DNA from 4 places in the Stenotrophomonas sp. YJH_SMC_58 genome. Region 2 is predicted to be linked to each of the others. Evidence: predicted binding sites of a transcription regulator. Region 2 holds the regulator's gene; each other region holds the start of a gene.
The links. Region 2 encodes FliA, which starts transcription of late flagellar genes. Its sites were predicted from a motif close to TAAAGTTTNNCNNNCNNNGGCCGATAA; they were not measured.
Positions count from the first base shown of each region.

Region 1: AC5P68_RS14965 (methyl-accepting chemotaxis protein) is a predicted target of FliA. The motif match lies at 5,015-5,041, and genes of this name have one in related genera.
Region 3: AC5P68_RS16960 (methyl-accepting chemotaxis protein) is a predicted target of FliA. The motif match lies at 3,941-3,967, and genes of this name have one in related genera.
Region 4: AC5P68_RS08440 (methyl-accepting chemotaxis protein) is a predicted target of FliA. The motif match lies at 4,224-4,250, and genes of this name have one in related genera.

Region 1 is NZ_JCAFSW010000011.1:91,355-98,717, forward strand. Features, by position in the region: gene AC5P68_RS14950 (TonB-dependent receptor domain-containing protein) at 1-1,449, shown strand, start outside; gene AC5P68_RS14955 (hypothetical protein) at 1,510-1,683, opposite strand; gene AC5P68_RS14960 (DUF2628 domain-containing protein) at 1,901-2,287, shown strand; gene AC5P68_RS14965 (methyl-accepting chemotaxis protein) at 2,365-4,896, opposite strand; gene AC5P68_RS14970 (NAD-dependent epimerase/dehydratase family protein) at 5,095-5,988, opposite strand; gene AC5P68_RS14975 (peptidase S41) at 6,087-6,269, opposite strand; gene AC5P68_RS14980 (KGG domain-containing protein) at 6,490-6,795, shown strand; gene AC5P68_RS14985 (MFS transporter) at 6,806-7,363, opposite strand, start outside.
Region 2 is NZ_JCAFSW010000017.1:7,910-15,272, forward strand. Features, by position in the region: gene AC5P68_RS17295 (flagellar motor protein) at 1-619, opposite strand, end outside; gene AC5P68_RS17300 (chemotaxis protein CheA) at 720-2,549, opposite strand; gene AC5P68_RS17305 (protein phosphatase CheZ) at 2,552-3,157, opposite strand; gene cheY (chemotaxis response regulator CheY) at 3,157-3,549, opposite strand; gene AC5P68_RS17315 (RNA polymerase sigma factor FliA) at 3,607-4,350, opposite strand; gene AC5P68_RS17320 (MinD/ParA family ATP-binding protein) at 4,347-5,234, opposite strand; gene flhF (flagellar biosynthesis GTPase FlhF) at 5,221-6,837, opposite strand; gene flhA (flagellar biosynthesis protein FlhA) at 6,983-7,363, opposite strand, start outside.
Region 3 is NZ_JCAFSW010000016.1:10,749-18,111, reverse strand. Features, by position in the region: gene AC5P68_RS16990 (carotenoid oxygenase family protein) at 1-154, opposite strand, end outside; gene AC5P68_RS16985 (DUF2141 domain-containing protein) at 181-603, opposite strand; gene AC5P68_RS16980 (sensor histidine kinase) at 758-1,858, shown strand; gene AC5P68_RS16975 (response regulator transcription factor) at 1,855-2,493, shown strand; gene AC5P68_RS16970 (VOC family protein) at 2,516-2,887, shown strand; gene AC5P68_RS16965 (arylamine N-acetyltransferase family protein) at 2,953-3,792, opposite strand; gene AC5P68_RS16960 (methyl-accepting chemotaxis protein) at 3,996-6,533, shown strand; gene AC5P68_RS16955 (PepSY domain-containing protein) at 6,611-7,363, opposite strand, start outside.
Region 4 is NZ_JCAFSW010000005.1:19,302-26,664, forward strand. Features, by position in the region: gene AC5P68_RS08425 (ABC transporter permease) at 1-183, shown strand, start outside; gene AC5P68_RS08430 (ABC transporter permease) at 180-1,307, shown strand; gene AC5P68_RS08435 (glycine zipper 2TM domain-containing protein) at 1,436-1,804, opposite strand; gene AC5P68_RS08440 (methyl-accepting chemotaxis protein) at 1,970-4,192, opposite strand; gene AC5P68_RS08445 (barstar family protein) at 4,473-4,832, shown strand; gene AC5P68_RS08450 (glycosyltransferase) at 4,862-5,854, opposite strand; gene AC5P68_RS08455 (O-antigen ligase family protein) at 5,854-7,131, opposite strand; gene mutS (DNA mismatch repair protein MutS) at 7,358-7,363, shown strand, end outside.

The sequences.
Region 1 (7,363 bases), on a different contig from region 2:
CGCGGCGACACCCAGCAGATCGGTGCGACGTTCTCCGGCCCGCTCGGCGAGCGCTTCGGCCTGCGCATCGGTGCCAACAGCATGCGCCGCGATTCGGATCGCTCCAATGGTGGTGTCTACGGCAACGCGTATGCAGGCGAGAAGGACCGCAATGTCGATGCGCTGCTGCAGTGGAAACTGAGCGACGCGCAGGAACTGTCGCTCGAAGCCGGCCATGGCGTGCAGCAGGCCTTCATCGACGCTTCGCTGGAAAAGCAGGATGAAGGCGCCTGGGGTGCCAGCGAACTCAAGCGCAGCTCGCTGGCGCTCAACCACGATGGCAAGTGGAGCTTCGGCAATTCGAAGATCAGTGCGTACTGGACCGAGTACAGGAACGACATCGGTGCTACCGGCCGTTCCGAAGCCACCGATACGATCATCGAGGGCAGCCTGACCACGCCGTTCACCCTCGGCGTTGAACACCAGTTCGCCGTGGGCGGCCAGTGGAAGCGCCAGGAGCTGACCAACACCGACACCATCGGCCGCGCGCCGATCGACTATGCCGGCAATGCCGTCAGCGGCTCCGATCTGGAAGTGGATACCTGGGCCCTGTTCGTCGAAGACGAACTGAAGCTGCACCGCACCCTGGCACTGACCCTGGGCGCGCGCCTGGATCACCATGAGAAATTCGGTGGCCACGTCAGCCCGCGCGCCTACCTGGTCTGGCATCCGGCCGAGCAATGGACCATCCGCGGTGGCGTTTCCAAGGGCTTCCGCGCCCCCAGCCTGACCGAGAACTCCGCCAGCGCCGCCACCCAGTCCGGTGGCCGTGGCTGCACCTCGCTGATTCCGCTGGGCTATACCCGCGGCGGCTGCTACATGGCCGGCAACCCGGACCTGGACCCGGAAACCAGCACCAACCGCGAGATCGGCATCAGCTTCGACAACGATCTGGTGGATGCCGGCCTGACCTACTTCCACACCGACTTCAGGAACAAGATCGAGTACGCACCGCTGGGCAGGTTCAACGGCATCTGGTGGACGCGGATGAGCAACGTGCAGCGCGCACGCACCAGCGGCATGGAAGGCAACTTCAATGTCCGCTTCGGCGAGCACTGGCGCTGGCGCACCTCGGCGACGTGGATGAAGGAAGCCAGGAACCTGACCACCGGCCGCAACCTGATCGATACCCCCGAATTCTCGGGCTATTCGTCGCTGGACTGGACGCCCGACGCGGTGTTTTCCAGCAGCCTGTCGGCGCAGTACACCGGCAGGCAGGCCGGCACGGCGACGACCTTCCTCAAGGCCTACACGCTGTATGACCTGACCGCGGCCTGGAACGTCAATGAGGTACTGACCCTGCGTGGCGGCGTCAGCAACCTGGCCGACAAGAAGCTGTATGCGGAAGGCTCCACCGATTACTTCGTGGCCGGGCGCAGCTACTTCCTCAGCATGACCGCGCGGTTCTGACCAAGAGCGTCCGCCGCGATCGCGCTGGCGACGGGCCAGCGCGATCGGCGGTGTTGCGGATTACTCGCTTTCCAATGCGGCGGCGGGCGCCGCGCTCTGCGTAGCCGCCGTGCGTGCACGGTCCATCGCCACCGCCAGTTGCTGGCGTGCGAGCAGCTGTTGTGCCTGCACCACTTCAGGTGTCGGCAGAAGCACCGGTCCCGGTGCGTTTTCCGGTGTAGCAGGTGTGGTCATGCAACCTCCATGGACATCCCGCCGCCGCACGGATTCAGCTGGTGCGGCAGCGGAACTGCGCACCCTATCCTAAAAACAAGGCGGGCGGGTGACGGTGCGCGCCCCTGCCGCAGCAGCCGGAACAAGGCAGGCGTCACATTTTTGACGGTGACGCTTGGATCCTGAATAGGACTTGCCCTATCATGAAAACGTTTTCTCACAGGGATGTCTCCCCCCAATGAATACCACTGACCTGTCCCAGTTCAGCCCGAAGTGGCAGTTCCGCTTCAACTTCTTCCGCCAGCACGGCGCCCCCAAGAACCCCGGCTTCAAGCAGGCCTGGAAGGCGCTGTCCTTTGGTGACCGCCTGAAGATCAACCTGAACTTCTTCGCGTTGTTCTTCGGTGCCATCTACCTGCTGATTCTTGGCATGTGGCGCAAGGCACTGGTGGTGATCGGCATCAACATCGTGCTGGCCATCGTCTCCATGTTCCTTCCGGACGTCGTCGGGCGCATGCTGTTCATCGCCATGAACCTGCTGGTCGCCTCCAGCACCAACTACAGCTACTACCTGGAGAAGGTGGAAGGCCGTACCAGCTGGAACCCGTTTGAAGGAATGTTCTGAGCCATCAGACCTGCGCAGGATGCGCGGCAAGGATGCAACCGACGCCCGGCCCCCTCCGGGCGTCTTCGTTTCCGGGATCAGGCCGCGCGGCGGGCCATGGCCTCCGGTTCGGCCTGCAGGCGGAAGCGCGAGACCGCCACGGCCAGCTGCTCGGCCTGCTCCTCCATAGCCCGCGCCGCGGCGCTGGCTTCCTCCACCAGCGCGGCATTCTGCTGGGTGGTCTCATCCATCTGCACCACGGTCTGGTTGACCTGCTCGATGCCGGCGGACTGTTCACGCGACGCAGCCGAGATCTCGGCCATGATCTCGTTGACGCGCCCCACCTGGCCGACGATGGCCTGCATGGTACGGCCCGCACCGTGCACCAGCTGCGCACCGGCACCGACCTGCGCCACGGATGCGTCGATCAGCTCCTTGATCTCCTTCGCTGCGCCCGCCGAGCGTTGCGCCAGCGCGCGCACTTCGCTGGCGACCACCGCGAAGCCGCGGCCCTGCTCACCGGCCCGCGCCGCTTCCACCGCCGCATTCAACGCCAGGATGTTGGTCTGGAAGGCGATGCCGTCGATCACCGAAATGATCTCGGCGATGCGCTGCGAGGAGGCCTCGATCTGCTCCATGGTCTGCACCACCTGGTTGACCACTTCCCCGCCCTCGCTGGCAACGTCAGCGGCGGATCCTGCCAGGGTATTGGCCTGCAGCGCGTGGTCGGCGTTCTGGCGCACGGTGGAGGTCAGCTCCTCCATCGAGGCGGCGGTTTCTTCCAGGTTGGCGGCCTGCTGCTCGGTACGACGCGAGAGATCGCTGTTGCCCGCAGCGATCTCACCCGCCGCCAGGCGGATGCTGGCGGCCGACTGCTGGATCTGGCCGACGATCTGGGTCAACTGCTGCACGGTGCTGTTGGCATCGTCGCGCATCACCGCGAACACGCCATGGAAATCACCGCGCATGCGTGCGCTGAGGTCGCCGGCGGCAATCGCGCGAAGCAGCGTCGAAAGCTCAGCCAGGTTGTGATCGCTGACCTGCATCATGATGTTGAGGGTCTCCACCATGCGGCGGAAATCGTGGTCGAAGCGCTGGGCATCACCGCGTACAGCGAAGTCGCCGGCCGCCGCGGCGGCGGCCAGCTGCTGGATCTGCTCGTTGATCGCGGCCAGGTTGCTCTTGGTGGTGGCCATCGCTGCGGTGAACACCGCCTTCTCGCCCGGCAGCGCTTCCATGTCCACGCTGAGGTCACCCACCGCGTAACGCTGCATCACCTCGACCAGGCGCTGGGTGACCGCATTGCTGGAAGCCACCAGCTGGTTGCTGTCGGCCACCATGCGGCCGTACTCGCCGGGGAAGGCAGTGGCGTCCATGCGGTAGCTCAGCTCGCCAGCATCGTGGCGGCGCGCCATTTCCGCCTGCGCCGCCATCACCGCCTGCAGCTGCCCGCGCATGCCCTGCATCGCGTCCAGCAGGCGGCCCACTTCATCGTTGCTGCGCGCAGGCAAGGTGCTGTCGAGCTTGCCGGCGGCTACGTCACCCGCCACCCGCACCGCTTCGGCCAACGGGCGGATCGCCAGGCGGCGCAGCAGCACATAGACACCGGCACTCAGCGTCAGCGCGGCCACCACGCCCACCAGCAGCGTCAACCACAGCAGCTGGCGCGCCTCGGCCACGATCACCGCGTGCGGCATCACCACGCCCAGCGCGAAGCGCTGCGGGGCATTGCCCACGCGTAGCGGCACGTAGACGCGCACGTTGCCGGCTGCATCGGGCGTGAAGGCTTCGAACCGGCGGTCGGCGGCGATGTCGGCAAGCATGCTGCGGGTCAATGCGTCGGTGCGCGGCTTGCCGATCTCGGCGGCATTCGCCGAGGCCAGCACCACGCCGTTGGGCGAAAGCAGCTCGACGCGGCCTGCGCCCATCGGCGTCAGCGTCGCCAGGTGCTTCTGCAGCGCCGCCAGCGAGAAGTCGACGGTGAACACGCCGAGGAAGGTACCGTTTTCGACGATCGGCGAGCTCAACGTGCTCATCAGCACCTGCTGGCCGGCGATGTCGTAGGCATAGGGCTCGCTGACCTTGGGCAGCTTGTCGCGGCTGGGTACCACATACCAGTCGGCCGAGCCGTCGGCGGCTTCGGTGTAGTCGGTCATGGTCGACTGCTGCGGCTTGCCGTCATGCCAGGCCCAGTAGCTCATGTAGCGGCCGCTGGCATCGTGCATCGCGGTGTTGGCGAACTCGGCATCCCTGCCATCGAAGGCATCGGCCTCCCACATGGTGCTCTTGCCCAGCCACTCCGGGTGGGTGCGCAGCTGCTCGCCCAGCACGGCAGCCAGGCTGGCGCGATCGGGCACGTCGCCCCGCGCACGCTGGGCGAGCACGGCTTCGACCATGGCATCGTTGCTGGCAAACGCCGTGCCCAGGTCGGCGGCGACCTGGCGCGCTTCGGCGTTGGCCTCGCTGGTCATGGTCTGGCGCGAGGCATCGATCAGGCTGGCACTGGCCTGGCGATAGATCAGGAACGCCGTCAGGCCGAAGCACAGCAGCGCGATGACGGCGGTGCCCAGCATCAGCTTGTGGGCGATGCTGCCCGGGCGGCGGGCAGCGGCGGAACGGGAAGAAGGCATGGAGGGGTCCGCAAGGCAGTTCAGGACGACCGGCGCCGGGAGGGCACCGCGCAGGCGCGCGATCCGTCGCGCAGGCCACCGGCCGCCGGGACCCGCCCGGCGCAGGAAGCGCACCGGGTTAGCGGCCGCCTGCCAACGAGGTTGAGGCGACCGGCCTACACATTCCTGAATCCACTCAGGGATCCGTCCCCGCTTCCCCTATTCGGCCACCCGATCCTTGATCCACTCCGCGCGTGGCAACACCTCGATGCTGCCTGCGGCGTACTGCTGCAGCACGGCGTCCGGCCCGAAACGCGGCTGCCACCCCAGCTCCCTGCGGATGCGGGCGCTGTCGTAGACGCGGTCGACGCTCAGCGGCAACGGCCAGCCGCGGCGCTCGAACTCGGCCAGCAGCTGCGGTACGCGCCGGGCCAGTACATTGCGCGGCTGGGTGGCCAGTTCCAGGCAATCCTCGCGCCGGAACGGGGTCGCGGCGCAGGCGATGTAGCGGGCGAAGGCCGGCCCCTCATCCAGCAGCAGCGCGGCATGGGCACTGGCCACGTCACGGGCGTCGATCCCACGATGCAACCGGAACATCGCCATCCGTTCCGGCGGTTCCGGGAAGCAGCGCCCCATCCGCAGCACGCGCACCCCGAAGTCCGGTGCGGCGGCAGCTTCAGCCAGGGCCTCGGCCTGCAGCTTGCTGCGGTGGTAGATCGTTCGCGGCAGCGGCTCGGTATCCTCATCGATCCAGCGGCATCCCCCTGCCACCACCGCGTGGCCGTACAGCGCGGTGGTACTGGTCAACACGAACCGCCGTGCGCCTGCCTCGCGCGCCGCCTGCAGCAGGTGCGCAGTCGCGTCCACGTTGATCTGCTGGAACACCGCGTCCGGTACCAGGCCGACGTGTGGCGCATGCAGGGCCGCGGTATGGATGACCGCGTCGACGCCCTGCACCGCGCGCACGACGGCTTGATGATCGGTGACATCGGCAATGATGCGCGTGGTGGCAAACGGACTGCGGTCCAGACCCACCACTTCATGGGCAGCCGCCAGCGCGCCGAAGATCGCGCGCCCGATCCGCCCGGAACTGCCGGTCAACAGAATCTTCATTGAGTCCATTCACTCGAAGCGCCCGGGAACTACCGGGATGCTTCGATTCTAGGCATGCAACGGAACATCTGCGATAGGACGACCGCGCAACTGTGCGTTCATCTTGACGACTTCGGCGGAGCCAGCAGTTGACGTGCGATGGAGAGCGGATCGTCGCCGCCTGCCGCGTGGGGCGCGACACCGGTCCGTTCGCCGTTGCCACCGGTGCGCAGTTTGATCGGTTGCCGGTGCGGAACGTTTATCTGATAGCCATCGGGCAGCAGCACAGGATCATCGAACATATGTGCGGCACCGCCACTGCGGCCGCCGGCGTTGCGCGCACATCCGAGGGCCGGCAGTGAATACGCGACGAATGCGGCCGCCGGTCCGGCTGCGTGATCATCACGGTGCGCAGGGCGCGTGAAAACCGGGGCGAAGATGGCGACCTGGACTTAGCGTGCGGTGGCCAAGCATGGACGCCGTCGCCCACGAAGGCGGCGTCCACACTGCAGGAGATTTCACATGACTGAGCAGAAGCCGCGCAGCTCCAACCGGGGCTTCGCCTCGATGGACCAGGACAAACAGCGCGCGATCGCCGCCAAGGGCGGGCGCGCGGCACATGCCTCCGGCAATGCGCACGAATTCAGTCCGGCCGAAGCACGTGTCGCAGGCCGCAAGGGTGGCGAAGCGATCAGCCGCGACCGCCAGCACATGGCCACGATCGGACGCGAAGGTGGACACGCACGCCACGCCAACGCGCGCCAGCAGCAACAACAGCCTCAGGCGATCGAACGCACGGCAGAGGACCCGCAACGCCAGCAAGGCTGAATGCTGCGCGTCAAGCCGATGCACGCTGCCGATGCAGCCCAAGCGCCGCAAGCAGGGCCAGCGCACCCGCCACCGCCATCGCCCAACCGAACCCGCTGGCCATCGCACTGCGGTACCAGGTCAGCACCTGCGGCGTGGCGTGCATCGAGCCCGGGTGCAGGATCAGTTCACGCGCCTGCGCAACAAGCCGCTGCTGCCCTGCGGCCTGTGCGCAGGCGGTGAACTGCTGTACGGCACGCTGGCCCATCAGGCTGCCCATCAGCGCGATGCCCAGGCTCATGCCTGCCTGGCGCAGCGCGTTCATCGTGGCTGACGCGATACCTGCGCGTTCGGCCGGTGCGCTGGCCATGATCGCCATGCCGGTCGCTGGCACCGCCAGCCCCATTCCAATGCCAAGCAGCATCAGCACGGCAGTGGCATGAGCGCGCGAAGTAGCCGGTTCGAACGTGGCCATTGCGCACATCGCCACACCGGCCAGGACGTAGCCCAGCACCAGCGCGGCATGCAGCCCGAGGCGGGCAACCAGGCGCCCGAACAACAGCGAGACAACACCCATCAACAGGAACTG
Region 2 (7,363 bases):
GCTTGGCGGCGATCGGCAGGAACAGCAGATTGGCCGAGGCGATGCCGTAGATGGTGGCGGTGAACGCGGCGGCGATGCCGTGGCCGAGTTTGCTCGGGTCGGCCAGGTTCTTCATCACCGCGATCAGGCCGAGCACGGCACCGATGATGCCGAGCGTCGGTGCGTAGATGCCCATCGCTTCGAAGACCTTGGCACCGGCCTGGTCCTGGTGCTCCTGGCTGCCCAGTTCGATCTCCAGCATGTGCCGCATCGATTCAGGTTCAACGCCGTCCACCAGCAGCTGCAGGCCCTTGCGCAGGAACGGGTCCTGCTGCGCTTCCACCTGCGATTCCAGGCCCAGCAGGCCCTGGCGACGGGCGATGTTGCTCCACTCGACGATCTGCTGGATCAGTTCGCGGCGATCGCTGTGCGGCGGGCGCACGACCCAGCGCACGATCTTGAACGCATGCTTGAACACCGCCGGCGAGGTGTGAAGCAGGATCGCGGCAACGGTGCCGACGATGACGATCACGAACGCCGCAGGCGACCACAGCGACGCCAGGCCGGCGCCCTTGAGGATGCTGCCACCGACCAGCGAGGCCAGGGCGAGAAAGAGTCCAATGAGGCTGAGTCTATCCATGGTTCCGGTATCGGCTTGTATGAATGGGACTTGAGACACCGGGAGAATGCGTACAGACGGTAGTCACAGTTTCGGGTCGCCGGGCCATGCCCGGCGGAATTCAGCGGATGCCGTCCACGTCCAGGATCAGTGCCATGCGACCATCGCCGATCAACGTTGCACCGGCATAACCGCGCAGGCCGCGCAGGGCTTTCGGCAGTGGCTTGATGACCACCTCCTCGCGCCCGCGCACCTGGTCCACGACCAGGCCGAAGCGCGCTTCACCGGCCTGCAGCACCACGATGGTCAGCAGGGTCGACGCGGCCGGCGTCACATCCAGCCACTGGCGCAGGTCGACCAGCGGCAGGGTGTGCGAACGGCGGTCGAGCACGGCGCGGCCATCGAACCAGCCCAACGACGTGCGCGGCGCGTGCAGCACTTCCATCACACGCGCCAGCGGTAGCGCGTAGACGTCCTCGCCGGCCTGCACCAGCAGGGTCGGCAGGATCGCCAGGGTGAGTGGCACGCGGATCAGGAAGCGGCTGCCACGCCCCAGTTCCGACTGGATCTGGATCTGGCCGCTCAGTTCGCGGATGCGCGACTGCACCACGTCCATGCCGACGCCGCGGCCGGAAATATCGGTGACCTGCTGCTTGGTCGAGAAGCCGGGCAGGAACACCAGGTGCAGGCACTCCTCGCTGCTCAGGCGGGCAGCGGCTTCCGGGTCGATCAGGCCCTTCTCGCGCGCCTTCGCGCGCAGCTTCTCGGGGTCGATGCCGGCGCCATCGTCCTGCACCTCGATGCTGACGTAGTCACCTTCCTGCTGGGCGGACAGGCGCACATGGCCCATCCGCGGCTTGCCTTGTGCTTCGCGCAGGTCGGGCATTTCCACGCCGTGGTCGATGGCGTTGCGGACCAGGTGCACCAGCGGGTCGGCCAGCGCTTCGACCAGGTTGCGGTCGAGCTCGGTCTCGGCGCCGACCAGCTCCAGGTCCACTTCCTTCTTCAGCGAGCGGGCGACGTCGCGGGCGACCTTGGGGAAGCGCGAGAACACCTTGCCCACCGGCTGCATGCGGGTACGCATCACCGCCGACTGCAGGCGGGCAGTGGCGATGTCCAGCGTCGATACGGCGCGGTCCAGCTCCTCGTCGCGCAGGCGTGCACGCAGGGTTTTCAGGCGGTTGCGGGAAAGCACCAGTTCGCCGATCAGGTTGACGATCGCATCCAGGCGCTTGGTGTCCACTCGCACGGTGTGCTCGGCCTCGGCCATCGGCTTGGCTGCCGGCTTGGCTGCAGGTGCCGGGGCGGGTGCCGGGCGCGGTGCTGCGGCGGGGGCCGCCGCGACGGCGGCAGCAGGCTTGGCGCCTGGCGCAGCGCCACCGTGCAGCTGGTCCAGCAGGGCTTCGAACTCGTCTTCGCTGATCAGGCCATCGTCGGCTTTCTTCGCCGGCGCGACCGCGGTCGGCGCGTTGCCGCCATGCAGCTGGTCGAGCAGGGCCTCGAATTCGTCGTCGGTGATCAGGTCGCTGCCGGCTGCCGCAGGCGCGGCCGCAGCGACCGGCGCGGCAGTGCCACCGTTCATGTCGAACTGCGCGATCAGGTCCGGCGGCGCATAACCCGGCTCGGTGCCGGAGGACACGGCGTCCAGCATCGACTGCAGGTAGTCCAGCGATTGCTGGGCGGCGTCGAAGTGGTGGGCCTGCAGCACCGCCTGCCCGGCACGCGCGATGCCCAGGGCCTCTTCAGCGGCGTGGCACAGCTCGACCATCGCGGTGACGCCAAGGAAGCCGGCACCGCCCTTGAGCGTGTGGTATCCACGGAACACCGCGTTGAGCTGCTCGGTGTCCTGCGGTGCCTGCTCCAGCGACACCAGCTGTTCGCCCAGGCGATCCAGGATTTCCTGTGCCTCGATGATGAAATCGGCAGTGATGTCGTCGGATACCGCGCTCATGCTTACAGCCCCAGATCCGACAACAGGTCGTCGGCGTCGTTCTGCGAGACCGCGTGGCGGTCCAGTCCCTTCAGTGCCGGCCCGGCCAGTTCCGGGTCGGTGCGATGCTGTTCCGGCGGCAGGCCGAGTGCGCCGAAGCCCTCGTGCACGCGGCGGACGATGCCGACCACGCGACGGATGATCTGCCCGGTCAGGTCCTGGTAGCTCTGGGTCAGGGCGATCTCGGTCAGGTTGTGGCGGATGCGCTCGAGCTGCGCGTCCTGGCCCGGCTGCAGGCCTTCAGCACGCAGCTGTTCGGTCAGGCTGCGGCATTCCTCGGCCAGGTCCAGGGTGCGGTGCGTGGCCTGTTCGGTCATGGCCACCACGTGGTCCAGGCGTGCGCAGGCGTCGTCCAGCTCACCGGCCTCGCTGGGCACGGTCGGCAGCTCACCCAGTGCCTGCCCCAGCTCGCGGGCCAGCCGCGAGAGGCCGCTCATCATCGGCTGCGTACGTAGCGCGACCAGTCCGTCGATGCGCTGCCGCCAGGCGGCCTCGTCACCGGACTCGAGTGCGTCCAGGGCTTCCTGCAGGCGCAGGGCGAGGGCGCTCTTGTCGACCGTGGTATCCATCAGGCGCTGGCCGCCAGGCGTTCGAAGATCTTGCCGAGCTTCTCTTCCAGCGTCTGCGCAGTGAATGGCTTGATGATGTAGCCGTTCACGCCGTTCTGGGCGGCTTCGATGATCTGTTCGCGCTTGGCTTCGGCGGTGACCATCAGCACTGGCAGGGTCTTCAGCTTGGCATCGGCACGGATCGCCTTCAGCAGCTCGATGCCGGTCATCACCGGCATGTTCCAGTCGGTGACCACGAAATCGAACGGCTGGCTCTGCAGCAGCGACAGCGCGGCATGCCCGTCCTCGGCTTCGGCGGTATTGGTGAAGCCCAGATCGCCCAGCAGGTTCTTGACGATCCGACGCATGGTCGAGAAGTCATCGACGATCAGGATGCGCATGTTCTTGTTCAAAGCAGAGTTCCTTTGTTGTTCATTCCGGGCGGCCGGGGGCAGCCGCCTCGGGCATGTTCATTCTTCCAGGCCGGCGTCCGCCGCCTCGAAAATCTTGAGCCGGCCACGCAGGCGCAGCACCGCCTGGCCGTGGATCTGGCAGACCCGCGACTCGCTCACGCCGAGCACCGCGCCGATCTCCTTCAGGTTCAGTTCCTGCTCGTAGTAGAGCGAGAGCACCAGCTGTTCGCGCTCGGGCAGGTGGCCGATGGCCTTGCCCAGCTCGCGGCCGAACTCACCACGCTCCAGTACCTGCTGCGGGGTCGGGCCGCCCTGGGCGACGGTGTCCAGCTCGCCCTGGTCCTCGATGCGCGACTCCAGGCTCAGCACCTGGCCACGTGCGGCGTCCTCCATCAACCGCAGGTATTCGGGCAGCGGCATCTCCATCGCGGCGGCCACCTCGGTGGCGCTGGCGGCGCGGCCGCTGCTCTGTTCCAGGCGGCGGATGGTGGCGGCGGCATCGCGGGCACGGCGGTGCACCGAGCGCGGCACCCAGTCGCCACGGCGGATCTCGTCGATCATCGAACCGCGGATGCGGATCGAGGCATAGGTCTCGAACGAGGCGCCCTGGTCGGCGTCGTAGCTGCGCGACGCTTCGATCAGGCCCATCATGCCGGCCTGGATCAGGTCGTCCACTTCAACGCTGGCCGGCAACCGCGCGGCCAGGTGGTGGGCGATGCGCCGCACCAGGTCCGAATGCTGGGCGATGACCTCGTTGGCCGCCGAGCGCTGGACTTCCCTGTACTGGGCTGCGCCTTTCATGCGGCCACCCCGCGCTGCTTGAGGATGCGCTCGAGGAAGAACTCGACGCCGCCACGCGGTTCGGTCGGCGCCTGCCAGCGTGCGGTGCGACGCGCGATCTCGGTGATCGCCAGCGCGGCCGGGCTGGACGGGTAGGCCTTCACCACCGGCTGCTGGCGCTGCACCGACAGGCGCAGCCAGTCGTCCTGCGGCACGCAGCCCAGGTAGTTCAGCGAGACATCGGCGAGGAACTTCTCGCAGACGCGGGTCAGCTTTTCGTACAGCACGCGGCCCTCGTTGGGGTCGCGCACCATGTTGGCCACTACCTGGATGCGGTCCACGCCGCGTTCGCGCGACAGCACCTTGATCAGCGCGTAGGCGTCGGTGATCGAGGCCGGCTCGTCACAGACCACCACCACGGTGTCCTGCGCGGCCTGGCAGAAGGTCAGCACGCCGTCGGTGATGCCGGCGGCGGTGTCCACCACCATGATGTCCAGTTCGCGTTCCAGCTCGGAGAACACGTTGACCAGGCCGACGTGCTCGGCCGGGGCCAGCTCGGCCATGTGCCGGCGGCCGGACGCGGCCGGCACCACCAGCACGCCGTTCGGGCCTTCGACGATGACGTCGTCCAGCGAGCAGCGGCCGGCGACCAGGTCGGCCAGCGTGAAGGTCGGGTTCAGCCCCAGGATCACGTCGATGTTGGCCAGGCCCAGGTCGGCGTCCAGCAGCAGCGTGCGCTTGCCCATGCCGGCCAGTGCCACCGCCAGGTTGGCGGACACATTCGTCTTGCCCACGCCGCCCTTGCCGCCAGTGACGGCAATGGTGCGCACAGGGCCGAGCGGCTCGCTGCGGGTGGCCGACAGCGGGAAGGTCTTGGTCAGCTTGGCGTACTCACGCGACGGCATGGTTCAACTCCGGGTTGCAGGGCATATCGGCCGCGCGGCGCAAATCTTCAAGGCGAAGTACGAGATTGGCCGCACTGGCCCGGTGCAGGTCCTCCGGAACGTCCTGGCCATCGGTCACCCAGGTGATCGGCAGGGCGTGGTCCACGGCCACTGACAGGGCGTTGCCGAAGCGGCCGGTCTCGTCCAGCTTGCTCAGCACCAGGCCCTGCAGGTTGGCGGCGCCGAAGCGGCGGACCACCTCGTCCATGTCGCCGAAGCTGGTGTTGGCCGGCAGCACCAGCAGGGTGCGTACCTGGCGGGCGGCGCGCAGCCACTGCAGCTGCGCGGCCAGCGCGCGGTCGCGCGGGCCCAGGCCGGCGGTGTCGATCAGCACCAGCTTGTAGTCCTTCAGGCGTTCCAGCAGCTGGTCCAGGTCGGTGCCGCTGTTGGCCTCGTGCACCGCGATGCCGAGCTGGCGGCCGTAGCCGTACAGCTGCTCGCGGGCGCCGATGCGGGTGGTGTCGGTGGTCACCAGGGCCACATCGCGCGGCGCATGCTTCTCGGCGAAGCGCGAGGCCAGCTTGGCGATGGTGGTGGTCTTGCCGGCGCCGGTCGGGCCGACCAGGGCGATCACGCCGCCTTCTTCCAGCGGGTCGACCGGGGCGATCGGCAGCTTGCGCGAGATCAGCCCCAGCATCAGGCCGCGGCCACGATGGGCTTCGGTCTCCAGCGGGATCTGCATGGCCACGTCGCGGGCCAGCCCGGCGTCGAAACCGTACTCGTCCATCAGGTCCAGCGCGGTGGCGCGCACCGGGCTACCACGCAGGCGCTCGTCGGTGAAGCGGTTCATCTCGCGCTCGATCACCTGGCGCATGCCGGCCACTTCCTGGCGCAGCTGGCGGATCTCGGCGTCGTCCTGGGCAACCACGGTCAGCGTCGGTGCCGGGGCCAGCATGGGGGCCGGGCTGGCTTCGCCGGCGGCTTCGACCGCTACCGGTTCGCTGGCGGCGATCCCGGGCTGCGCTTCGGTCACGGCAGCGGTCGGCAGCGGCGGCGGCTGCACGGCCGGGGCCACGCTTTCGTGATGCATGTCGTGCGGCGGGTCGATCTGGAAGCGGGCGCGGTTGGCCGGCACGGTGGCGGCCGGTGCGACGATGGCCTCGGCGAACGGGGCGAAGCTCTGTTCGGGCAGCGCCGGTTCGTTGACGGCGGCGCGCGCCAGGGTGGCGGCGAAGCCAGTGCTGCCACGGGTCGGCACGATCTCGTCGGCGCTGTCCAGGGTGCGGCCGGTGGCCCCAACGGCCGCACGGGCGAGGGCGGCCACGGCCGAGGTGGTGGCGGCGACCGGTTCCGGCGCGGGGGTGCTGCTGCGGCGGCGGGTGACAGCGGCGATCACCGCGTCGGCGGCGGTGCGCGGCTTGGGTGCCGGCGGCGGTGCGACATCACGGCGCGAGGCTTCCAGTGCACGCTGCACGGCGCTCTCGTCGTAGTTGGCCGCGGCGACGATCTCGACGCCTTCCTCGATCCGGCGGTTGGACAGGATCACGGCGTCAGGACCATGTTCCTTGCGCACCAGGTTCATGGCCGAGCGCATGTCGGCGGCGACGAATCGTTTGATTTTCATGCTGTGGTCACGGGACGAAGACGGCGGGGTGGTGGTCGGAGAACTCGGGTGGTCGGTGGTCTGCACGGTGCGGGTTCCCCTTGGTATCTGTCTGTTGCGTTGGTTCGAAGGTGGTGTCTGTTTTCTGGCGCATCGGTGGGCGGCGTCAGCTGATCGTTCCGACCAGCTTCAGGCGCTTGTCCTCCGGCACCTCGCTGTAGGCCAGGACCGACAACGACGGAACGCTGTGGCGGACCAGGCGCGCCAGCGCGGCGCGCACCGGGCCCGGTACCAGCACGACCGCCGGCTCGTTTCGCGCTTCCTGCTTGCTGACACATTCGGCCAGGCTCTGGTGCAGTCGCTCTGCGAGTCCGGGTTCCAGCGCGGCGCCGTTGCCCTGCGTGGACTCCTGCAAGACACGTTCCAATTGCGGGTTGAGGGTGAACACCGGCAGCTCCGCCGACATTCCGGCGATCTCCTGCACGATGAAGCGGCCCAGCGCGGTGCGCACGGCAGCGGTCAGCACCGCCGGGTCCTGGCTGCTGGG
Region 3 (7,363 bases), on a different contig from region 2:
TGCGCCAGCCGAGCAGCCACGGGTGTTCCTGCATGCCCTGCGCGAACCGCGCCGGGTCGCCGGCGAAGGCGGGAGCGCTGCGCAGCGCGGTGGTGCCCAGGGCCAGACAGGCACTGCTGCTGAGCAGGGTACGAAGGAAGCGGCGACGGTCCATGGTGGCCTCGGGTCTGGATGCAGGAATCAGCGCAGGGTGATGTCGATGGCGATGCCGGCGGCCGGCAGGTCGACGCGCGCCTCGTCGAAGGTCGGCTTGCGCATCACCTGCGGATTGTTGCTGAAGCCGTAGCCCTCCACCGGCATCCCGACCAGGTTGGTGTCGAGCTTGCCGTTGTCGTTCTCGTCGTGGGTGAGCAGCACGGCATAGCTGCCGGCCGGAACGCCCTTGAACGTGAAGTGGGCGCTGTCGCCGCTGGGCGCCGCCTGCTGGGCCTGCACGGGCCTGGCCTTGCCGTCCCAGGCGGCGGCGCTGTCGACCAGCGCAACGCGCAGGGTGCCGGTCTGCACACGGACGTCGTGCACGGTCACGGCCAGGTCGGCGGCGTGGGCACTGCCGGCCAGGGCCAGGGCAGTCAGGGCGGTGCTGAGCAGGGCGGTGCGGATCATGGCAGTGGCTCCGGAAGTGTGTGGCGGTGTGGCGCCAGTCTGCGTGCGGCGCTGCACCGGGTTCAGGGCCAGTGGTCATCGATTCGACGTGCCAGAAGTCACTTTCGGCGCCAGACCCATTGCCGCCGGCGTGTGCGGCGGTCAGCATCTGGCCATGCCCAGCCTGTTCCGCCATCTGTTGCGTCCCCTCAGCCTCGCCGGCCTGGCCACCGTGCTGGTGGTGGGCCTGTCATTCGCGGTGCAGCGCAACGGTGCCGGGCTGAGCCTGCTGCTGCTTGCCGTGTTCTTGCTGCTGTTCGTGGTGCACGGCTGGGCGTCGGTGCCATCCCGCGTGCGCGCTGTCGCGGCGGTGTTGCAGGCGTTGCTGGCGCTCGTGCTGGTTGCGCTGCAGCCGCGTACCGGCACCGCACCGGTACTGCTGGTGGTGCTGGTGGCGCAGCTGGCCGAGCATTGGCCACCGCGCTTCGTGCTGGCTGTTGCACTGCTGGCCAACCTCGCCATGTATCTCGTGCTGCGCCACAGCGGCTTCAGCCAGCCGCTGCTGGTGGTGCTGCTCTATGGCGGCTTCCAGGCCTTCGCCGCACTGACCGCACACTATGCCCGCAGCACGGCGCTGGCCCGCGATGACCTGGCCCGCGTCAATGCCGACCTGCTGGCTACCCGCGCGCTGCTGGCCGACAGTGCACGCGACGCCGAGCGCCTGCGCCTGGCCCGCGAACTGCACGATGTGGCCGGGCACAAGCTCACCGCGATGCGCTTGAACCTGCGTGCCCTTGCGGCCGACCCTGTGCTGGCCAAGCGCGAAGGATTGGTGCTGGCCGAGCAGCTGTCCGGCGAGTTGCTGGCCGACATCCGCCAGGTGGTGCAATCGATGCGCGATGATCGCGGCCTCGATCTGGCCACCGCATTGCACGCGCTGGCCGCGCCGTTCCCGCGCCCGAAGCTGCAGCTGCAGATCGGCGAGTGCGTGCGCGTGGTTGACCCGCTGATGGCCGAGACCGTGCTGCGCCTGGTACAGGAAGCGCTGACCAATGCCGCCCGGCATGGCAACGCAGACACCGTATGGCTGACGATCAACGAGGAGGATTCCCGGTTGCGTATCGACATCCGTGACGACGGCCAGCGCGCCGAGCGTATCCGCGAGGGCAACGGCATCGCCGGCATGCGTGAGCGCCTGGCCGCAGTGCGTGGCCAGTTGGAACTGGCCCGCACCGCACAGGGCGGCATGCACCTGACCGCCTGGGTGCCGGCATGAACGGCAGCGCGATCCGTGTTGCCCTGGCCGACGACCAGGCGCTGGTCCGCGCCGGGCTGCGTGCGTTGTTGCAGGGGTTGGGCGTGGACGTGGCGCTGGAGGCCGAGGAGGGCCAGGCGTTGCTGGACGCGCTGTCCACCCAGCGCGTGGATGTTGTGCTCAGTGACATCCGCATGCCCGGGATGGACGGCATCGAAGCAGTGCGCCAGCTGCGCGCGCGCGGCGATGCCACGCCGTGGCTGCTGCTGACGACCTTTGATGAAAGTGATCTGCTGCTGCGTGCCAGCGAGGCCGGCGCACAGGGCTTCCTGCTCAAGGACGCCGCACCCGCAGACCTGCGCGAGGCGATCGAGCGCGTCGCCGCAGGTGAAACCCTGCTGCTGCCGGTCAGCACCGAGCCGGTACGCGCCCGCTACCGCTTCCACGATGAAGCACCGCCCACCGATACCTTCGGGGAACGCGAGGTGGCGATCCTGCGCTTGCTGGCCGGTGGCTACAGCAACAAGGAGATCGCGCGCAGCCTGTTCCTGGCCGAGGGCACGGTGAAGAACTACGTGTCCGCCATACTCGACAAGCTGGGCACCCGCGATCGCACCCGTGCGGTGCTGAAGGCGATTACCCTGCGCATCATCTGAGTGGACCGAGCAAGGAGTGCCAGTGAACCCGATCCTGCATGTGGAAATCCCGGCCAGTGACCTGGACCGTGCCATCACGTTCTACCAGCGGTGGCTGCAGGTCGCGGTGGACGAACCTGTGGTGCTGCACGACTGCCGGATGGCCTACCTGCCGTTCTCCGATGAGGCCGCCGGTGCCAGCATTGCGCTGGTGCTCGGCGCGGACTACCGGCCTTCCGAACAGGGGGCGCGCGTCTACATCGGCGTCGATGACCTGGATGCGAGCCTGGAGCGAGCACTGCAAGCGGGCGCCGAGCTGTGCTTCGGACCCGCCGATGCGGGCGACTGGCGCGTGGCCGAGATCCGCGACAGCGAAGGCAACCGCATTGCGCTGCAGGCGCGCGCAGCTCTGTAGAGCCGGGACCACGCTCGGCTGCTGTTGGCCCAGCCGCTCCAGCTCAGCCGAGCATGGGCTCGGCCCTACAAGGTCGCGGCGCGCGAGCGCTGCAGCCAGTCATTGATGGCCGGGTCCAGTCGCGGGTCGTCCGGTAGCTGCATGCCGAAGCGCTGTTGCAGCACGGCACGCACATCACCCACATCATGCAGCGGGCGCTTGTCCGGTGCCTGCCCGGGACGATACTCGGTGTAGTTGCCGCTGCCGATGGTGCGGCGCCAGTCCGGCCCGGTCAGCGACGCGCGCAGCTGCCCGGGGAAACTGGAATCGGGATGGGTGCATACGTACCAGTTGCCCACCACGTTGTCGATCGGTGCCGGCGCCTGCAGGTCGAACCGATACATCGCCCGCCAACCATCGTTGGACTCGGCCGACAGCACGAAATCACCGTCGTCGGGCAGGCGCTGCAGCAGATAGCGTTCGTGCGGCGTGGCCTGCGGCTGCGGATCATGCAGGCGCAGCGGCACGGTCGGGGTCAGGCTGCCGAAACCGGCATCCACCAGCCAGTCGCCGCTGTCTACGTTCACGCGCAGCAGCAGGTGGGTACGCGCGGTCAGTTCGCCGTCCTGGGCGGCCAGCAGTACCCGCGCGCTCAATGGCTGCGCATCGAAGCCCAATGCCTGCAGCAGCGCCAGCAACCCGCCATTGAGTTCGAAGCAGTAACCACCGCGGCGCTCGTCGAGCAGCTTGCGCTGCACGCTGTCCAGGTCGATCGGCACCGCATCGCGCAGCAGGCAGCTGAGGGTCTCGAAGGGCAGCAGTGCGTTGTGGCGCTGCTGCAGCAGGGTCAGGCCGGCCAGAGTCCGCGGTGGCGGCGCATCCAGCTGCAGGCGCTGCAGGTAGCGGGGGACATCGAGCGTCGTCATGGAGGCACCGGGCGGGGGAGGGATGTCCACTGTGCTCCCCCAACCGGGGTTGAGGTCAAGCGCGGCGGCCGTGTCATGCCTCCGTCGCCTGCACCCGGTACAAAGGCCGCGTCCACCAGCGATGGGGGGACGCAGACGAAGAAGGCGCTAAAGTTGTCCTGAGTCAGGCCGATACAGGTGCGTCTTTTCGCCTGGAGTCTGTCATGTCGGCCGTTGTCCCCCACCTCCGGTCCCTGCGCACGCGCCTTGCTGCGTTGCACTCGGCGTCCCCCGGGCTGCTGCGCTGGCTGCAGCCACATCGGCTCAGCGTGGCCAACAAGCTCAAGGCCACACTGTGGATCTGCGGCCTGGGCCTGGTGGCGATCGCTGCTGTCTACGCCTGGACTGGCCGTGCCAACGCACTGGCTGCGCGCAGCCAGGCCAGCTACCAGCGCGGCAGCGATCTGGCTGCCAGCCTGTCCACGCGGGTGGCCGAAGCGCGTCGCCTGCAGACCCAGTATGCACGCAGTTTCGATGATGCCGACCGCGCGCAGCTGTTGGCCACGCAGAAGGCGTTGCAGACCGATCTGCAGGCGCTGCGCGCGATGCCGATGGATGCTGGCCGGCGCAAGGCCCTGCAGGCGCTGACCGAAGCCGCCGACGCGTTCTCGCAGGGTGTGGCCGCCCTGTTCGAACGGGTCGACGAGATGGGCCGTGGTGATGCCGGCCTCGCTGCGCAGCTGCAGCAGGCCGCCGACACCCTGCAGGCGCAGGTGGATGTGCAGCAGCGGCCCGCGCTGGCGCTGTCCCTGCAGACGATGCGAAGGCAGGAGGCACTGCTGCTGCTCGACGGTGATTCCACCCACGCCGACCGCGCCAGCGAGGAGAAGCTGCCGTTCGACCTCGCGCTGGCGGGCCTGCCTGCGGATGTGCAGGACACCCTGCGCACCGGGATGGAGGCGTATCAGGCCGCACTGCTGGGGTATACCGCTGCCCGCGTCGGCCTGGATGTGGAAGCGCAGTCGCTGCTGGATACCGCCACGGGCGTAGCGCCGGCGTTGGCCGCATTCCAGCAGGCACAGGTGGCGGCGCTGGCCGGGGCGCAGGCACGCCAGCAGGCCGGCGCGCGCACCATGAGCGTGCTGTTCGCACTGACCCTGCTGCTGGTGGCCGGCGTGCTGATCACCAGCCTGGTGCTGGTGCTGCGTGCGGTGCGGCAGCCGATCCAGGACACCCTGCGTTTCGCCAGCGACATCGCCGACGACCGCCTCGACACCACCCTGCGCGTCTACAACGCCAACGATGAAATCGGCCAGCTGGCCCAGCGCCTGGTCGACATGCAGCAGCGCCTGCGCGCGCGCATCGAGACCGAGCGTGCGGTGGCCCGCGGCAACACCCGCGTGCGCCAGGCATTGGACAGCGCACAGGCCGGCTTGATGGTGATCGATGCCGAAGGCCTGGTGGCGTACGCCAATCCGGCGCTGCTGGAGCAGCTTGCACTCCGGCTTGAAGATCTGGTGGGGAGCGATGCGGTACGCCTGCATCCGGCACTGGCCAGCCTGGCTGGCGTGCGCCAGCGCGAGGAGCGCGAGATCGGTCATGCCGGCGTCCGCTACCAGTTGATCGCCAATGCCATCACCGACGAAGGGCATTTCCTCGGCGTGGCAGTGGAGTGGCGCAGCCGCGCGCTGGAAACGCTGCTGGAAACCGAAGTGGCAGCACTGGTCGATGCCGCCGCACATGGCGACCTGCACGGCCGCATCGCGCTGGAGGGAAAACAGGGCTTCGTGCGCACGTTGTCGACCAGCATCAACCGCCTGCTTGCGACCTTCGAGACCAACCTCGGCGATCTGCAGGCGCTTCTGGCGGCGCTGGCCCGTGGTGACCTCAGCGTGCGCATGGAAGGTGAGCTGCAGGGCGTGTTCGCACGCATGCGCGACGATGCCAACGCCACGGTCGCGCAACTGGGCCGCATCGTCACCCGCATCCAGCAGGCGACGTCCAGCCTCGACACCGGCGTTGGTGAGATCGTTGCCGGGCACCATGATCTGTCGCAGCGTACCGAACAGCAGGCGGCCAACCTGGAAGAGACGGCAGCGTCGATGCACGAGTTGACCGACACCGTTGGCCGCAATGCCGATGCCGCGGGCCGCGCCGATGCCCTGGTGCAGGGGGCGGCCGCGGTGGCCCAGCGCGGTGGCGAGGCCGTCGGCCAGGTGGTCGCGACCATGCATGGCATCAGCGAGGCCTCGCGGCGGATCGGCGACATCACCCAGCTGATCGATGGCATCGCTTTCCAGACCAACATCCTCGCGCTGAATGCCGCGGTGGAAGCCGCGCGTGCAGGTGAGCAGGGCCGCAGCTTCGCCGTGGTGGCTGCGGAAGTGCGCCTGCTGGCCCAGCGCAGTGCCGAAGCGGCCAAGCAGATCAAAGGACTGATCGAGGATTCGGTGGCGCGTGTTGGCCAGGGCAACCAGCAGGCCGAGCAGGCGGGCATCACGATGGGCGAGATCGTTGGCAGCGTGCAGCAGCTGGCCGAGCTGCTGGCCGGTATCCGCAGTGCGTCGCAGGACCAGCATGCCGGCATCGCGCAGGTGAAGCAGACCATCGTGCAGATGGAAGCCAGCACCCAGCGCAACGCCAGCCTGGTGGAAGAGGCTGGTGCCTCCACCGCGCAGATGCAGGCGCAGGTACACGCGCTGACCGAAGCGGTGGGCGCGTTCCAGTTGCAGTCGATGCCACAGGCGCGCGCTGCGGCCTGATCGTGCTCCGGTAGTGCCGGCCGCTGGCCGGCACGCCCCTGATCATGCCGGCCGGCGGCCGGTACTACCCTTGTGGCTCAATACACGTCGCGACGGTAGCGCCCGGTCTCCAGCAGCGTTTCCACTTCTTCATCACCCAGCGCTTCGCGCAGCACCTGGTCCACGCCTCCGGCCATGCCCAGCAGCGAACCGCAGACGTGGATGACCGCACCACGCTGCATCCAGTCGCGCAGGGCATCGGCTGCTGCACGCAGGCGATCCTGCACATAGCCGCCCTCACCATCGCGCGAGAACGCCAGGTCCACCCGCGCGAGATGGCCATCGGCCTGCCACGCTTCGATCTCATCGGCGAACAGGAAGTCGTGCGCGCGCTGGCGTTCGCCGAACAGCAGCCAGTGCCCGTGCTCACCTGCATGCGCGGCTTCGCGCAGCAGGCTGCGCAGGCCCGCGATGCCGGTGCCATTGCCGATCAGCACCATCGGCGCACCGCCAACGCGATGGAAACCGGGGTTGCGGTGCACGCGGGCCACGATGCTGGCACCGACCGGCGCATGCAGCGACAGCCAGCCCGAACCCAGGCCGGTGCGTCCGGTTTCGTCATGGACCAGCCGCACCACCAGTTCGACCGCACCGTCATCCGTACAGGATGCGATGGAGTACTCGCGCCCCGGCAGCAGTGGCAGCCCTGCCAGCCAGAGGCACGCATCCTGCACCGCCAGCGCAGCATCGGCATCGGGCAGCTCGCGCTCGCTGGCCAGCGCCAACAGCGTGCGCGGCTGGCCGTCAATCAGCAGCGGCTGCTGGGGATCCAGCCCATGTGCCTTCAGCAC
Region 4 (7,363 bases), on a different contig from region 2:
CTCAGCGCCTACATCAAGCTGCAGACCCAGCAGCAGTTCATCGGTTCGCCGCTGCAGGTTTCGGTGTGGCCGTTGGCCACATTGCTGCTGATGGCGGTGGTGGCAGGAGGCATTGGCGGCCTGCGCCTGATCGCCTTTGCGCGCACGCCGAAAGCCGCGCAGCCTGCGGGAGCTGACGCATGAGCGTGCTCTGGCGCAGCCTGCGGCAGACCCTGATGGCGGTGCTGTGCGACCGCTACGCGATCGTGGTGATGGTCGGTGCGGTGATCCTGTATTCGTTCTTCTATCCAGCCGCCTACCGGCACCAGGTGGCCGGCAACCTGCCGGTGCTGGTGGTGGACGAAGACCATAGCGCGACCAGCCGCGAACTGCTGCGCAAGCTCGATGCGCTCCGCGTCGCACACGTGGTCGGGCAACCGGCGGACATCGACAGTGCGCGTCAGCAGCTGGAAGCCGGCCATGCCGAAGGCATCGTGCTGATCCCGGCCAACCTGGAGCGCGACATCCTGCGCGGCCACCCGGCCAAGCTGGTGCTGCTCGGCAACGGCGCCTACCTGGGCCGTGCCAGCTGGGTGCTGGGCAGCGTGGCCGATGCACTGGGCGCGTTCGGGCGTGACGCCGTGGTCGGCCAGGCCGCCTTCATGGGCGCGCCACAGGCGCCGCCGGTCACCCTGGTGCAGCGCCCGCTGTACAACACCCAGGAAGGCTATGGCAGCGCCATCGTGCCCGGTGTGGCTGAGCTGATCGTACACCAGACCCTGCTGATGGGCATCGGCGTGCTGCTCGGTGGTCGTCGTCTTGCACTCGGCCGGCGCCTGCGCTTCGACCTCCCGACCCTGGCCGGCATGGCGATGGGCTTCGGCCTGATCGGCCTGTTCGGCCTGTTCTGGTACGCCGGGTTCACCGCCTGGGTGCAGGACTATCCGCGCGGCGGGAACCCACTGGGCCAGCTGCTGGGCGGCACCCTGTTCATCGCCGCTACCGTGGTTTTCGGTCTGTTCGTCGGCAGCTTCTTCCGCATCCGCGAACGCGCCTTCCAGTACATCATCGCCACCTCGATCCCTCTGTTCTTCCTGGCCAACCTGTCGTGGCCGGCAGTGATGACGCCGCAACCGCTGGTCTGGCTGGCGCAGCTGCTGCCTACCACCTCCGGCATCAACCTGATGGTGCGGCTGAACCAGATGGACGCCAGCCTGGCCGACGTCAGCCACGAACTGATCACCCTCACCGTCCTGCTGCTGCTCTACGGCAGCCTCGCCACCTGGCGCCTCCTCGCAAAAAAGGGGACGGAGGGGATTAAGTCGTAAACGGCAAGGTTGGGGGATTGCGACTTAATTCCCTCCGTCCCCTTTTTTCTGCAACGAAGAACGCCGGCGTGGGGCCGGCGTTCGGGTACTGCGGTGTGGAAGGGGAAACGGGGGCCTTCGGCGATCGATCAGCGGTAGACGCGTTCGCAGCGACGTTCAACCACGCGGTCACCGTTCTTCTGCTGCTGGTTGCCTTGGATCTGGCGGCCGGCCGCACCACCGGCCACAGCGCCGGCCACCGTTGCAAGCTTCTTGCCGTTACCGCCGCCCACCTGGTTGCCCAGCAGGCCGCCGATCACTGCGCCGGTAGCGGTACCCGTGATGCGGTTCGGATCGCGCGAGTTGCGCTGCACTTCCACGTTCTTGCAGACCACGCGACTGCCGTCGTTGAACTTGCGTCCCTCATCGCGCGGCCCATACGTCTGCGCACCGGCCACCGACGAAGCCGCCAGCAGCGTGCCCAGCACAAGCAATCGGGTCGAGGTCTTCATGGCCATCTCCTGAGTTCCGGTATGGCGCAAGTGTCCTCCTGCGGTTGGCAACCGGAAGTGAAATGCGCGTGTCCGCCGCCTCATCGGCCATCGCGCGTTCAGGAAGAAATCCGAGCCCATCACGATCAGCCAGCGTGATAGGCGCTGTCTTCCTACCGGCATGGCCCTCTGCTAGAACTCTTCCCAACCGCCCGCATTGGCGGCCAGCGTCGGTTCCATCCGCGGCGGCAGCACCGCCGGCCGGCGTACCGGTGCAACCGATGCCGCCACGGCTGCCAGCGCCGGGCGGACCGCTGCGGCGGCGGTCACCGCCCCCGTGCGGAACACCGAAACTGCTTCGGCCAGCAGGTTGGCCTGCTCCTCCATGGAGCGTGCCGCCGCGCTGGCTTCTTCCACCAGCGCCGCATTCTGCTGCGTGGTCTCGTCCATCTGCACCACCGCCTGGTTCACCTGTTCGATACCAGAGCTCTGCTCCTGCGAGGCGGCAGAGATATCTGCCATGATGTCGGTCACGCGCTGCACCGAGGCCACGATCTCGCCCATCGTGGTGCCGGCCTGACGAACCAGCGCCGATCCATCGGCGACCTTGCCGACCGAATCCTCGATCAGGCCCTTGATCTCCTTGGCCGCACCGGCCGAGCGCTGCGCCAGCGTGCGCACCTCACTGGCCACCACCGCAAAGCCCCTCCCCTGCTCGCCGGCACGCGCAGCTTCCACCGCCGCGTTCAAGGCCAGGATGTTGGTCTGGAACGCGATGCCGTCGATGACACTGATGATCTCGGCGATCTTCTTCGACGAGGCTTCGATGGCCGACATGGTGGTGACCACCTGGCCGACCACCTCGCCGCCCTGTGAGGCGACGCCATGCGCACCGATGGCAAGCTGGTTGGCCTGGCGTGCGTGCTCGGCGTTCTGTTTCACGGTGGAGGTCAGTTCCTCCATCGACGCAGCCGTCTCTTCCAGGTTCGCCGCCTGCTGCTCGGTGCGCCGCGACAGATCGGTGTTGCCCGAAGCGATCTCGCCTGCCGCCAGGTTGATGCTGGACGCGCTGGACTGGATACGGCCGACAATCTGCTTGAGCTGATCGACGGTGGCGTTGCAGTCATCACGCATGCGGGCGAACACGCCGTGGAAGTCGCCCTGCATGCGTACAGTGAGGTCACCGCGCGAGATCGCCTGCAGCAGGGTCGACACCTGCACCAGGTTCTCGTCGGTGGTCTGCATCAGGCGATTGAGCCCGGCCACCATGTCGCGGAAATCATAGGCGAAGCGATCTTCATCGCCGCGCAGGCTGAAGTCGCCGGCGGCTGCGGCCGTCGCCAGCCGGCGGATCTCACCGTTGATCGCCGACAGGCTGGTCTTGGTTTCGTCCATGGCCTGGGTGATTGCGGCCTTCTCGCCCGGCAACGGATCCATGTCCACTGACAGATCACCGCGGGCGTAATGCTTCATTACTTCGATCAGCCGGTTCTGCACCTGCACATGCGAGCCGACCAGCGCATTGGTCTCGTGCACCATGCGCCCGTAGTCGCCAGGAAAAGCACTCTCGTCCATGCGATAGCTGAGGCTGCCCGCGTCGTGCTGGCGGGCCAGTTCACCCTGCGCCGCCATCACCGACTGCAACTGCGCCTGCATGCGCTGCATCGACCTGAGCAGCTGCGTCACCTCATCGTTGCCGGACGCGTCGATGCTGTTGTCCATCCGCCCGTTGGCGATGCCGTCGGCCAGCTTCACCGCACCTTCCAGCGGGCGGGTCAGGCTGCGGGTGATGGCCCACGCGGCCAGCGAGCCCAGTACCAGGCTCAACGCGCCGAACACGATCGACAACGTGCCGGTCCAGGATTCGGTTGAACGGTATTCCTCGCGACTGCGCTCGGTCAGTGTCTCCTGATGCCGCAGCAGGGTCGAGATCGCCTCATTCCATGCGGTGGCCAAGCCGTGCTCGGCGAGCAGTTCCTTGGCCGCGCCGTCGAAATCACCGGCCTTCATGCGCTCGTGCAGATGCTGGGTGGAGGCGTCGGTGGCCTTGCGTGCCGCGTCGATTTTCGCCACCAGGGCATCACCAGTGGCGTCGCGTGGAATCTTGATGTACTTGGCCCAGATACCGTCGTAGGTCTGCGACAGCTCCTGCGCCTTCTGATAATCCTTGTCGAAATCCTCACCGCGCTTGATCACCATCAGCCGGCGATGCATCAGCACCGCGTTGTTGGTATCCAGCATGTCGTTCAACAGCCGCATCTTCACCATGTTGACGTCCACCACTTTCTCGAACTGGGCGGACTTCAGGTGGTTTCCGTACAGCACGAGGCCAACGATGGCCACGATGAACAGCAGCAGCAAACCGAACCCGGCACCCAGCCGGGATCCCACTCGGAGGTTGCGTAAGGCGAGCATCTCAATTCCCTTGATCATGGCCGTATGAAGGGTGACGGCGCAGCGGAGGGAAACTTTACGGGACTTTATATATGGACCGATCCAAATATATGGAACTGTGCAGGCAGTCAGAAAATGCAGCGACCAATAATGGCGCCACATCATTACCGAATGCCACTGACACGCCAGCGCCCGATGAAAATTACACAAATTGACACCATAATCACGCCTACCCCATCCAAGGCGGCCCGGATTATCTGCGCCGGACACAACCGTCGCCCGGGCGGGCTACAGTCTGCAGATGACACGGATCCCACACATCGAAGGCGCGTCCATCAACGACATCATGGCCAACGAAGACTGGCAGCTGGGCGCAAGCCTGGACGCGCTTGATGACCCGCTGCACGGCAGCTACGGCGCGCTCGCCGGTCATGCCGCCACCACGATGGTGTGGCGTGACATCGCCCACGGCCGCGAGGCACTGGGCCGCGAGACCACGCGCGCCTGGCTGCGGTCCAAACTCGATCAGGACGGCAGGTTCAACGGTCCGGTCATCCAGCCTCAGTTGACGGCACTGTCGATTGGCCAGGGACAGGCCTACTTCGAGATCGTCATGGAGATCTTCGGCAGCCATCCGCAGATCACCCTGGTGCCAGGCTGAGCACTCTGCAGCAACCAGCCCCCATCAGCTCAAAGCTTGGCCAGGGCCTCGCCCAGACGGCGTGGGAACGCCACTTCGCTGGCCAAGTGCCATGCGCGTGCATTGGCGCCCAGCCGGGTCCACTCGGCCTCATCCATCGCCAGCGCACGCTCGACGGCCTGTTCCAGCGCCTTCTCATCCACATGCCAGGTTCTGGACAGATGGCAGGGCTCGCCCTCGTGCGCGGCGACCAGGATACCGCGGCTGTCGTCGATCATCTGGTTCATCGGCGCGCCGTCGCAGGTGATCACCACCGCGCCGCAGCTCATCGCTTCCACCAGGTAATGGCCCCAGCCTTCGGTCTGCGACAGGCACAGGTGAAACGCATGTTCGTTCTGCAGGCGCTGCACCTCCTGGTCGGGCAGCCGCTCGCGGACGATCCGCAGGTTCGCGGCCCCGCCCTCATCTTCGTCCGAAGGGCCGCCGCGCAGGATGGTCAGCAAGGGCCACTCAGGGTGCCGCTTCCAGACATTGACGAGTGCAGCCGTCCCCTTCATGCGACTGGTACCGGCCGCATGCAGGAAGCTGCGCGGTCTGCGCGGCACCGCTGGGTCGTAGCGGTCACGGCTGCAGAAACCAACTTCCAGCGCGCGCATGCCCAGTGCGTTGAAGATGCGCGTGGCTTCTTCGGTCTTGGTCAACAACGCATCGAACCGCGGCAGGATCCGCAGGCTGCGTGCGGACACCCATTCCGGATTCGGAATCAACAGATTGACCTCGGCCAGTCCAAAGCTTGCCGGCCGGACATGCTCCAGCGAGATGTTGATGTCGAACCGGGCCGGCGTGCGCCCCAAGCTGAGCCACGAGGCCAGCAGCCTGCGCAGGCGCATCCCGCGCAGTTTCCAGGCACCACCATTGCGCACCGCGTCCAGACGGCTGACCGTCACCGTGTGCCCGAGCTGCTGCAATGAGCGCTCGATCACCTGGATGTCATGGGACAGGCCACGCTGGTTGTCGGCGGCCAGTAGATGGATATGCGCCATCAGGACGGACTCCCTGGCCGATGCAGGTTACGCGCCGGCAAGGCGGTCGCCATCATGAAGCCCAGCACCAGGTAGAAATAGAACGAATGCGGCATCGCCCGGTAGAACACGTTGTCCGTGAACGCCGAAAGCGCATAGACGATGACCACGGCAAGTCCGGCGATGGCGATCGTCGCGGTGATGTCGTCGGCGTGGCCGAGGCGCCGCACGAAATGAATGCCGGGCAGGATGAAGACCAGCAGCATGATCAGCAGCAACGGCACGCCACCGGTCACCGCCGCTTCCAGGTACTCGTTATGCGGGTGGTTGTAGCGGAAGATCGACTCGGACACCTCGCCGCGGGCGATGCCCTCACGTGCATAGGTACCGAACTGGTTCAGGCCCACCCCCGCCACGGGATGCTCGGCGAAGGCGTCGACCGCCACGCCCCACATGGCGATGCGCTCGCGGACCGAGCCGACCTCCTTTTCCTGGTTGAAGCCGGAGATCTCGCCACTGACCTCACCGAAGCGCTGGATCACCTCGTGGTTCAGCACCGAGGTGGCGCCGACCACGCCGATGGCCAAGGCACCGACGAAGACCAGTGCCCCCCGCCAGCGCCGGGTTCGCCGGACGTGCACCACAATCACCATCAGCATGGCGGGAATGAACGCCAGGATCGGCCCGCGACTCTGCGCCAGGATCGAACCGTAGACGCCGACGGCGATGGCCACGCCGTGCAGCCAGCGTTCGGCCGGATGCACATTGGGCTGGATCAACCGGATGACCGAGAACAACGCCATGCACAGCGTCACCATGGTGAACTCGATGGCCGTCCATTCGCCGCCACTGAAACCGTGCGCGCGTTCAAGACCCATCACGTGGTGCTGCACGATGCACGACCCGCCGAAGACTAGGGTGGAAACGGCGAAGATCTTCCAGATCAGGCGCCAGTCCAGCGCAGTGGCGAACACAGCAGCGGTACCCAGGTAGAGCAGTGTCTGCGCCGGCAGATCCAGCTCGTTCCAGCGCAGCCCGTGCCAGAGGATGCTGTAGAAGGCATAGGCCAGGCGCAGGAAGCAGACGATCACGATGAACCGGGCGATGCGGTAGCGCAGGCGGACATCGGGCTGGCGGCGAATCAGAACCACGCCGGTGACCAGCAGGGCCAGCAGCAGCACCGCCTTCAGCAAGGTGTAGGGTGCGGAGCCGGCAAGCGGAACGATGGCGACCAGGATGCTCAGCAGGACGGTACGCCAAGTGTAACGAGGTTCGGCGGCCATGCAGGCTGCAGTCATGCTTGTTCTTTCCATCAACGCCCGCCCGGGGACAAGTCGCCCCGTTTTCCATGGAGGCCGCTTGGCGGAGATCGCCGGGGCTGACACTACCGTGGGACCCTGGGGAAATCAACCAAAGTGCCGGGGCAGGGGCGCAGGCGTTGGCACACGGACAGCCTCCAGGCCCAGCGCGGGTGCCGCGGATCATCGACCGCCCCAGGTCGCTACACTAATGACCTCTCCGGCCATGCCT